Regions from separate parts of the Curtobacterium sp. RM9 genome, predicted to be linked through region 1. Evidence: riboswitches for the same ligand, from Rfam matches in the RefSeq annotation. Region 1 holds a riboswitch; the other holds the start of a gene.
What was found. A riboswitch is a leader RNA that binds a small molecule or an ion and turns the genes downstream of it on or off. The one in region 1 is predicted to bind thiamine pyrophosphate.
Positions count from the first base shown of each region.

Region 2: linked by a shared signal. The riboswitch ahead of thiM (hydroxyethylthiazole kinase) and the one ahead of ACY3FI_RS04690 (ECF transporter S component) in region 1 are both predicted to bind thiamine pyrophosphate.

Region 1 covers NZ_CM143271.1:987,525-992,880, reverse strand. Annotated here, with positions in the region: gene ACY3FI_RS04695 (ABC transporter ATP-binding protein) at 1-1,092, opposite strand, end outside; gene ACY3FI_RS04690 (ECF transporter S component) at 1,089-1,799, opposite strand; TPP riboswitch at 1,794-1,905, opposite strand; gene ACY3FI_RS04685 (hypothetical protein) at 1,986-2,309, opposite strand; gene glgX (glycogen debranching protein GlgX) at 2,438-4,873, shown strand; gene treY (malto-oligosyltrehalose synthase) at 4,870-5,356, shown strand, end outside.
Region 2 covers NZ_CM143271.1:1,307,644-1,312,999, reverse strand. Annotated here, with positions in the region: gene ACY3FI_RS06195 (phosphotransferase enzyme family protein) at 1-430, opposite strand, end outside; gene ACY3FI_RS06190 (GntR family transcriptional regulator) at 571-1,212, shown strand; gene ACY3FI_RS06185 (MFS transporter) at 1,209-2,459, shown strand; gene ACY3FI_RS06180 (NUDIX domain-containing protein) at 2,587-3,486, opposite strand; TPP riboswitch at 3,524-3,619, shown strand; gene thiM (hydroxyethylthiazole kinase) at 3,608-4,447, shown strand; gene thiE (thiamine phosphate synthase) at 4,444-5,178, shown strand; gene thiD (bifunctional hydroxymethylpyrimidine kinase/phosphomethylpyrimidine kinase) at 5,175-5,356, shown strand, end outside.

The DNA of each region.
Region 1 (5,356 bases):
CAGGCCGAGCGTCGACTTGCCGACGCCGTTCGGTCCGGTCACGGCGAGGACCCGACCGGGTCGGACGTCGAGGTCGATCCCCGTGCCGACCCGGGCGTCGACGCGACCGGCGGCGCGGCGTCGGAGGCGCCCGACGCGCGTGGTCGCCAGACCACGCGCGGACAGCAGCGCGTCCGTCGGCGCGGCGGGGGCGGGATCAGGGGCCGCCACGCCGTCGAGCGGGCGGATCCCGTCGACGTGCACCGTGCCTCCAGTGCGGGTTCCGCCCGCTCGGTCGTGCGCAGGGCGGCGGCGGGAGGATCCGCGCGCTGGTTCCGCACCCGGCACCCAGACGCCGGCGGCGGTGAGTGCGGGGCCGTGCTCGGCGAGCACACGCTCGGGCGGGCCGTCGGCGACCACGCCGCCCGCGGGTTCGAGCAGCACCAGCCGGTCGACGAGGTCGAGCCACGTGCCGATCCGGTGCTCGACGACGAGCAGCGTCGCACCGGTCTCCTCCAGGAGCGCCCGGACGGCGTCGTGCACCTGCCGGACGCCGTCCGGGTCGAGGTTCGCGCACGGCTCGTCGAGCACGAGCGCCCCGGGCCGCATCGCGAGCACGCCGGCGAGCGCGAGGCGCTGCCGTTGGCCGCCGGAGAGCCGGCTCGTGGAGCGGTCGAGCGGCAGGTCGAGGCCGACGACCTCGAGGGCGGCGCGCACGCGTTCCCAGGTCTCGGCCCGTGGCACACCCGCGTTCTCGCAGCCGAAGGCGACGTCGTCGCCGATGCGCGACATCACGGTGTGGGCCTCGGGGTCCTGCATGACGAGGCCGACGCGCCCGCGGACCGCGCGGGGGTCGGCTCCGTCGACGAGGACCGAGCCCTGCACCGCGGCCGCGGTGTCGTCGTCGGGGTCGGGCTCGTCGGCCAGCACGGCGGCGACGGCCCGGAGGAGCGTCGACTTGCCCGCGCCGGACGGCCCGACGACCGCGACGCGCTCCCCCGGGGCGATCGCGAGGTCGAGGCCGCGGACCGCCCACGCGTCACGGCCGGCGTAACGCCAGCCCCAGTCGCGGAAGGTGATCGCGGCGGCACCCGTCGCGGGCGAGCCGGTCACGCGTCGACGCGGGGTCCGCGCTCGTCGTGCTCGCCGTCGGAGCGGCTCGCGTGCTCACGGCTCGCGTGCTCACGGCCGGCACGCTCGCGCCCAGCGTGCTCACGGCCGGCGGCGAAGGAGGACAGCACGCCCGTCGCAGCGAGCGCCCGGACGAGCAGCCACGAGCCGATGCCGGCGATGACGGCGCCCGAGACCACGGCGCAGACCACGTACACGGTCTTGAACGCCCCGTCGTAGCCGGGGTACCAGAGCACCGTGTCGTTGATGCCGAGGGCGAGGCCTGCGGCGGCCCCGGCGAGCACCACGACCGGCAGCCGGTACGCGCGGTAGAGGAAGAGGGCGAGCACGAGCTCGGCGCCGAGACCCTGGACGAGCCCGGCCTCGAGCGTCAGCCAGCCCCACTGCGTGCCGAGCAGCGCCTCGACGCTGGCGGCGACCATCTCGGCGTAGAGCGCGGCGCCGGGCTTCCGCACGACGATCGCGACGACGGGGCCGGCGAGCAGCCAGACGCCGCCGAAGAGCGACTGCGTGCCGGGGAGCACGAGGCCGGCGACGGTGCTGAGCGGCTCGTAGCCGAACTCCCAGAGCTTGAAGACGACGCCGATCGCGACGGCGAGGACGCTCGCCACGACGATGTCGACGACGCGCCACCGCAGCGAGCGCTTCGTCGCGGTGGACGGTACGGCGGACTGCATGGTTGCAGGCATGGTGCTGACTCCTCCCTGCGCCGGCATGACCCGGATCAGGTTCGACGGTCGGAGCGCCACTCGCTCCCTCTCAGCCCGGCGGTCCCGGACTCCCGTGTGTGTGCCTGCATCCTACCCGCGGCCGTGGCCGCGTGGCACCGGTCTGGAGGCGCGGGGCGGGGCCGCCACGCGCCTCCAGACCGCGCGCTACTTCTTCAGGGCGCGGACCAGCTTGCGCAGGACGCGTCCGGTCACCCAGACCAGCGGGATGGACACGACGATGAGCGAGATGAGGTTCGGCTCGAACTCGAGGTCCTTGCCGGGTCGACGCACGTAGGCGCCGACGGGGGCGGAGAGGCCGCCGCCGCCACCGCCACCGTTCTCGTCGTCGTCCCCGCCGCCGCCGAAGCCGAACCAGGCGACGGACACCGGGATGAGGGTCTGGTCGCCGACCTCGACCGGCTCCCCGTAGTTGGTGGACACGCCCACCGGGCGCACCTTCTCTGCGATCTGCGTGACGATGTTGGCCATGCGCGCGACGCTACTCGGCTGTCCCTCCACAGCGTTTACCGCATCGGCGACGTCCACAGCTGGGGCTTGTCTGCGGACGCCGCAGCGCCGCGCCGATAGTTTGGCGCCACCCACAACTGGAGGACCGTTTGCACACCTGGCCCGGCAACCCGTACCCGCTCGGGGCGACCTACGACGGAAGCGGCACGAACTTCGCCATCTTCAGCGAAGTCGCCGAACGCGTCCAGCTCTGCCTCTTCGACGCGGACGGGAACGAGGAGTGCGTCGACCTGGTCGAGGTCGACGCCTACGTGTGGCACGCGTACCTGCCGAACATCGGACCTGGCCAGCAGTACGGCTTCCGCGTGCACGGTCAGTACGACCCGGCAGCGGGGCTGCGCGCGAACCCGAACAAGCTCCTGCTCGACCCGTACGCCAAGGCGACGAGCGGCGACATCGACTGGGACCAGGCACTGTTCTCGTACACGTTCGGCGACCCGGACTCGACCAACGACGAGGACTCGGCGTCGCACATGGTCAAGGGCGTCGTCATCAACCCGTTCTTCGACTGGCAGGGCGACCGCGCACCGCGGATCCCCTACGGCGAGACCGTCATCTACGAGGCGCACGTCAAGGGCCTGACGCAGACCCACCCCGACGTGCCGGAAGACCAGCGCGGCACGTACGCCGGCGTCGCACACCCGGCCGTGATCGGGCACCTGCAGCGCCTCGGCGTCACGACGCTCGAGCTCATGCCCGTGCACCAGTTCGTGAACGACTCGACCCTGCAGGAGAAGGGGCTGTCGAACTACTGGGGCTACAACACCATCGGGTTCTTCGCGCCGCACTCGCACTACTCGTCCTCGGGCGACCACGGGCAGCAGGTGCAGGAGTTCAAGGCGATGGTCCGCGAGCTCCACCGCGCGGGCATCGAGGTCGTGCTCGACGTGGTGTACAACCACACCGCCGAGGGCAACCACCTCGGCCCGACCCTGTCCTTCCGCGGCATCGACAACGCGGCCTACTACCGCCTGGTCGACGACGACAAGCGGTACTACATGGACACCACCGGCACCGGCAACTCGCTGAACGTCGGGCACCCGCACTCCCTGCAGCTGATCATGGACTCGCTGCGGTACTGGGTGACCGAGATGCACGTCGACGGCTTCCGCTTCGACCTCGCTGCGGCGCTCGCGCGCGAGTTCTACGAGGTCGACCGGCTCGCGGCGTTCTTCGAACTGGTCCAGCAGGACCCGATCGTGTCCCAGGTGAAGCTCATCGCCGAGCCGTGGGACGTCGGCCCCGGCGGCTACCAGGTCGGCAACTTCCCGCCGCAGTGGTCCGAGTGGAACGGCAAGTACCGCGACACCGTGCGCGACTTCTGGCGCGGCGAGCCCTCGACGCTCGGCGAGTTCGCGTCGCGGATCTCCGGCTCCGCCGACCTGTACGAGCACGACGGCCGCACGCCCAAGGCCAGCATCAACTTCATCACCGCGCACGACGGCTTCACGCTGTACGACCTCGTCGCCTACAACGAGAAGCACAACGAGGCCAACGGCGAGGACAACAACGACGGCGAGAGCCACAACCGGTCGTGGAACTCCGGGGTCGAGGGGCCGACCGACGACGCGACCGTCAACGAGCTGCGGCTCCAGCGGCGCCGGAACTTCCTGGCGACGCTCCTGCTCAGCCAGGGCGTGCCGATGATCGCGCACGGCGACGAACTCGGCCGCACCCAGTCCGGCAACAACAACGTGTACGCACAGGACTCGGCGATCAGCTGGATCGACTGGGAGCACGCCGACGACGAGCTCATCCAGTTCACCGCCGACGTCGTCAAGCTGCGGCACGACCACCCCACCTTCCGTCGCACGCGCTACTTCAACGGCCGTCCGGTCCGACGAGGCGAGGGCGAACCACTGCCCGACGTGGTGTGGCTCACCCCCTCCGGCGAGGCGATGGACCCCGAGGACTGGGACTCCGGCTTCGGCAAGAGCGTCGGCATGTACCTGAACGGCGAGGGCATCCGCGGCCGCGACCACCGTGGCGAGCGCGTCACCGACGTGGCCTTCCTGACGTACTACAACGCGCACGACGGCGTCGTGACCTTCACGCTGCCGCCGGAGGAGTACTCCCCCGGCTGGACCGTGCTGGTCGACACGGCCGACCCGCGGGCGCGGGACGAGGTCCTCGACGCCGGGACGCCGCTCGACGTCGCGGCACGTTCGATGATCGTGCTCCGCGCCGAGCCCGACCACGAGGTCACGACGACGCCGGTGGACACGACGGACGCCGTCCCGGCCACGAGCGCCACGGCGGCGGCGCACGGTGCCACCGCGTCCGACGGTGCCGCCCCCGCGCCTGCCTCCGGTGACGCTGCCGGTGATCCGGCCGGTGCCGCGGCCGGAGCCGACGACGCCACCGCGACCGATCCGGTCGCCGCCGAGGTGAGCCCGGAGAACCCGGCCGGCGCACCCGCCCCGTCCGGCACGACCGCGCCGGACCCCGCCGCACTCGGCGCGACCGGCTCCGACACCACCGCTCCCGACGACACCACCCCCGACACCTCCGAGGAACCCCGATGACCCCGCGACGGATCCCCGCGTCCACCTACCGACTCCAGCTCACCGCCGACTTCGACCTGGCGGCCGCGGCCGACGTCGTCGAGTACGTCCGCGACCTCGGCGCCGACTGGATCTACCTCTCCCCCGTCCTGCAGGCCGAGCCGGGCTCGCAGCACGGCTACGACGTGGTCGACCACACCCACGTCGACACCGAGCGCGGCGGCGACGAGGCGTTCCGCGTGCTCACCGAGACCGCGCACGCCGCCGGCCTCGGCGTGCTCGTCGACATCGTGCCGAACCACGTCGGCGTCGCCACCCCCGAGGTGAACCCCTGGTGGTGGTCGCTCCTCGAGCAGGGGCAGGGCTCCCCGGTGGCGTGGGCCTTCGACGTCGACTGGGAGGCCGGCGCGGGCCGGATCCGCATCCCCGTCCTCGACGACCGCCTGCTCGACGCAGTCGAACTCCGCGACGGCCGGCTGTACGTCGGTGCGACCGCGTACCCGA
Region 2 (5,356 bases), 320 kb from region 1:
CGTCCCACACCCGCGGCCCGGGGTGCGCGGTGTCGAAGTCGATGAGCCCGACGGCGGCGATGCCGTCGTAGACGCAGTTGTACGGGGCGAAGTCGCCGTGCACGATCGTCTCGGCGGGCGAGCGCTCTGCCCGGGACCAGCGGTCGAGTCCGGGGTCGCGCGGGTAGGTCGCGGCGGCGTCGTGGTAGTGCCGGAGCAGCCGGGCGCTCGTGACGAGGGCGGCTTCGCTCGCGACGTCGGCGGGCCACGGGTACTCCCCCGCGACGCCGGGCACGAAGGACACGGTCTCGAGGACGTCACCGTGCTCGATCGGTTCCGGCGCGCCCACGAACCCCTGCTCGTGCAGGTGCGCGAGCAGCCGGTGCACCGTGGGTGTCCACGGTCCGGCCGGGCGGTGGACGCGGTCGTCGGCCCTGGTGATCCGTTCCATGCGGAACCTCCTGTCGGCACGTCTCCGTTGACGTGTGGGCCAGCGTATCCACCGCTGCGGGGGTGTCGTCCGGTTGCCGTGTGAACATCGCGTCACATGACCGGATGCATCGTTGCATGCAAGGACGTACACTGGGGCGGGTGACGATCGAGCAGCGCACCGAGGCAGCGTCCGACCGGGCCTACGAGCACGTCAAGCGGGCGATCATCCGCGGCGACCTCCCGGGCGGGACGGCGATCAGCGAGAACGCGCTCACCGGTGAGATCGGCGTCTCGCGGACCCCGGTGCACGAGGCGTTCCTGCGCCTGGCCGCCGAGGGACTGCTCAGCCTCGAGTCCCGGAAGGGCGCCGTCGTCCGACCGATGTCCCCGAGCGAGGCCGCCGACGTGCTCGAGATGCGGGAGGCGATCGAGTCGACCGCGGCGACCCGCGTCGTGACCGACGGCCGCGTGCCGGACGTGGCCCTGCGCCTCCAGACCGTCCTGGCGGAGCAGGAGGCGGCCGTCGCGGCCGGCGACGTCGACCGCTTCGTCGAGGCGGACGCCGCGTTCCACGGCGCCGTCATCGCCGCGTCGCGCAACGCGATCGCGGTCATGTTCGCCGGCACCCTGCGCGACCGGCAGCAGCGGCTGCGGCACCACCTGATGCGCCTGCAGCCCGCGCAGCTGGGAGCGTCGCTCGACGACCACCGTGCCCTCGCCGCCGCGCTCGACGCCGGGGACGCCGCCCGGTACGCCGAGGTGCTGCGCGCCCACGTCGCATCGCACCGGGGCGCGCTGTGAGCGCCACGACGGGGAGCATCCCCACCACCGGCTCCGTCGCCGTTCCGCACACCCGGGTCATGCCGTGGGTCGCGGTGTGGGGTGCCGTCTTCGTCTGCTCGTGGGGCGGGAACCAGTTCTCGCCGCTGCTCCTCATGTACGAGGAGCGGGCCCACTACTCGTCGCTCGTCGTGAACGTGCTCCTCGGCGTCTACGTGCTCGGGCTCGCCCCGGCGCTGCTCGTCGCCGGGTCGCTCTCCGACCGGCACGGCCGCCGACCGCTCGTGCTCGTCGGGATCGGCACCGCGGTCGTGGGCAGCACCCTGCTCGCCCTCGGTCCGCTCGGCGTCGGGTTCCTGATGGCCGGTCGTCTCTTCTCGGGCTGCACCGTGGGCATCGCGATGGCGGTGGGCAACAGCTGGGTGAAGGAGCTGTCGCAGGGCCGTCACGACCCGCGGGCCGACGTCGGAGCCGGGGCCCGGCGCGCCTCGCTCGCGTTCACGCTCGGCTCCGGCTCCGGGGCGCTCGTCGCCGGGCTCATCGCGCAGTGGGGCCCGATCCCCGAGGTGCTGCCCTTCCTCGTGCACGTCGCCGTGGCGCTGCCCTTCGCCGTCGTCGTCTGGCGCACGCCGGAGACGAGCCGCTCGGGCGGCCTGCCGGGACCGTGGTGGCGGCAGCTGCGCATCCCCAGCGCCGGCCACCGCCGGTTCACCCGGGTCGTGCTCGTCGCCGCCCCGTGGATCTTCGGCTCGGCGGCGATCGGGTACGGGTACCTGCCGACGCGCCTCGCCGGGGCGACCGGCACCTGGGGGCTCGTCTTCGCGACCGCGGCCACGGTCGTCGCCCTCGGGGTGTCGAGCGCCGTGCAGCCGGTCGCCAAGCGCCTGCACTCGGTGTCGTCGGCGCGCGGGCTCGTCGTCGCGGTGGCCGTGATGACGGTGGGGATCGCGGTCGTCGGCGTCGCCGTGCAGCTGCAGTCGGTGTGGGTCGGGCTCGCGGCGAACGCGGTCATCGGCGTCGGCATGGGGACCGCGCTCGTGTCGTCGCTGCTCGAGGTGCAGCGGATCGCGGGCCCGCGTGACCTCGCCGGGCTGACCGGGGCGTTCTACGCCGTGGCCTACGCCGGGTTCCTCGTGCCGGCGGTCATCGCGGCCGTGGTCGGGGCGTCGGGGGTGCCGGTCACGGTCGTGCTCGGCGTGGTCGTGGGCCTCGGGGTGGTGTCGTGGGTGGCGCTGCTCGCGGGCTCACGGCGACACGTCCCGGAGTAGGGAGCGCGGTCACCCCGCGCGCGGGGCGCGGCACGCGGGCGCGGCACGCGGCACGCGGCACGCGGCACGCGGCACGCGGCACGCGGCACGCGTCACGCGGCACGCGGCACGCGGCACGCGTCTCGGCTCAGTCGACTGATGCCGTCAGGTCGCGGAACCACCCCGGTCCGCGGACGCCGGCACCCACGGCCTCCACCCGCGCCCGGAGTTCCCGGTCCGCGGTGACGACGAGCACCGGCGCGTCCCCCCGCTCGACCGCTGCACGCGCCGCCGTCACGATCGCGTCGTCGCCGGAGCCCCCGGCCCGGACGACGTCGATCCCGGCCCGGTCCGCAGCGTCCTTCGCCGCGCCCTCGAGCACGACGGTCCACCGCGGCCACCACCGCGCGAAGGGCAGGTCCAGCTCGGCCGCCGACACCCCTGCCGCGGCGAGCGCCCCGACCGACACGAGCAGCCGCTCGGCCGCGCCGGCACGGTCCTTCCACCAGCCGTCGGGCACGCTGCCGACCACGTTGGCCGCGTCCACCACGACGTGCGGGGTGGTCGCGATGCCGGCCCGGAGCGCCGGCCAGGCCGCCCCGAACCCCGGGTGCAGCGGCAGGTCGTCGACGTCGGCCACCGGGACCCAGGACAGCTCGAGGCTCTCCCGGTCGGCGATCACCGGTTCGAACGGCCGGGAGGCGCGCCCCACCACGGTCGTGTAGGTCCAGAAGCCGAGGTCGAGCACGGCCGTGTGTCGTAGGTCGATGCCGTCCTCGGGGACGCCGGCTTCCTCGGCGGACTCGCGGAGCGCCCCGGTGACGGCGTCCTCGCCCTGGTGGCGTGCCCCGCCGGGGATGCCCCAGGTGCCGCCGTGGTGGCTCCACTCGACGCGGTGCTGCAGGAGCACCCGGCCGTCGCCGTCGTCGACGAGCAGGCCGGCCGCGCCGAAGAGCCCCCACGCCTTCGTGCCGTCCGGGCCGACGGCCCACGCGTCTCCGGGGTCGCGGGGACCGGGCGGCGGGCCGGGAGGCGTTGCATCGGGCACCCGTCAACCCTGGCACACGCGGCCCGTGTACGGTCTGTCCCGAGACACGGGGTGCCGCATCCGGCGGCTGAGATCACACCCGTCGAACCTGCTCGAGTTCGTACTCGCGAAGGGATCGTCCATGCACACTGCTGCGCCCTCCCCTGCCTGGGCCCACCGCACCGCCGACCTGCTGGAGGCCGTGCGCGCCAGGAGTCCCCTGGTGCACTGCATCACGAACACCGTGGTGCAGAACGTCACGGCGAACGTCCTGCTCGCGATCGGCGCCTCGGCCGCGATGGTCGACGTCGTCACCGAGGCGGGGCCGTTCGCCCGCGTCGCGGACGCGCTGCTCGTGAACACCGGCACCCCGCACGCCGAGCCACGGGCCGCCGCGGTCGAGGCCGCGTCCGCCGCGGTCGACGCCGGGACGCCGTGGGTCCTCGACCCGGTCGCGGTCGGCTCGCTGCCGGTCCGCACGGCGCTCGCCCGCGAGCTGCTCGCGCTCGGTCCGACGGTCCTGCGCGGCAACGCGTCCGAGGTCCTCGCCGTGCTGGGCGACGCGGCGGGCGGTCGCGGGGTGGACAGCACGGCCGGTCCCGACGACGCGCGTGCGGCGGCGGTCGCGGCGGCCGGGAGGCGCGTGGCCGCGGTGGCCGTGTCGGGTCCGGTCGACCTGCTGGTCGCGCCGGACACCGGGACGGTCCGGGTCGCGAACGGCACCGAGCTGCTCACCCGGATCACGGGCGGCGGGTGTGCACTCGGCGCGGTCGTCGCGGCATTCGCCGCGGTCACCCCGGACGCCGGCGCGGCGGCGGTCGCGGCGACCGCGGTGCACACCATCGCCGCCGAGCTCGCGGCGGAGGAGGCCGGCGGCCCGGGCACGTTCCAGCCGCTGTTCCTCGACCGGCTGGCCGCGCTCTCCCCCGAGGACGTCGTGCGGCACGCCCGGATCAGCGTCGAGCAGGAGGCCGCAGCGTGACCGGCGCGCACGAGGTCGGGGTCTACCTCGTCACCGACGGCGCCCTGTGCGACCGGTACGGGCACGGCGTGCTCGGGGTCGTCCGCGCCGCGGTGCACGCGGGGGTCCGGACGGTGCAGGTGCGCGACAAGGACGCCTCCGCCCGGGACCTCCTCGCGCTCGTGTCGGCGGTCGCGGACGCGGTCGGCGACCGGGCGACGGTGGTGGTCGACGACCGGCTCGACGTGGCCCTCGCCGCCCGGCTCGCCGGACACCGCGTCGCGGGGGTGCACCTCGGGCAGGCGGACGTGCCGGTCACCGCGGCGCGGGCGCTCCTCGGGGCGGATGCGCACGTCGGCCTCACCGCGAACACCGCCGCGCACCTCGACGCGCTCGATCGTCTGCCCTCCGGGTCCGTGGACCTGCTCGGCGTCGGGGTCGTGCACCCGACCACGACGAAGCCCGACCACCCACCGGCGCTCGGGCACGACGGCTTCGCCCGGATCGCAGGCGCGACCGCCCTGCCGTGCGTGGCGATCGGCGGGGTGACGCTGGACGACGTCCCGGCGCTCCGCGTCCGCGGCGCAGCCGGCGTCGCGGTGGTGTCCGGGATCTGCGCCGCCCCGGATCCGGGCGCTGCGGCGGCGGCCTACGTGGCGGCGTGGACCGGTGCCGCGCCGGGCCGGACGGTGCCCGGAGGTGGCGAGCCGCGCCTCCAGACCGCGCCGTCCGACGCGGAGGACCGGGCGTGAGCGCGGGCGGAGCGCGCGTGCCCCGCGTGCTGTCCGTCGCCGGGACCGACCCGACCGGCGGGGCAGGACTGCAGGCCGACCTCAAGGCGATCGCGGCACACGACGGCTACGGCATGGGGGTCGTCACCGCGCTCGTCGCGCAGAACACCCGCGGCGTCCGATCGGTGCACGTGCCGGA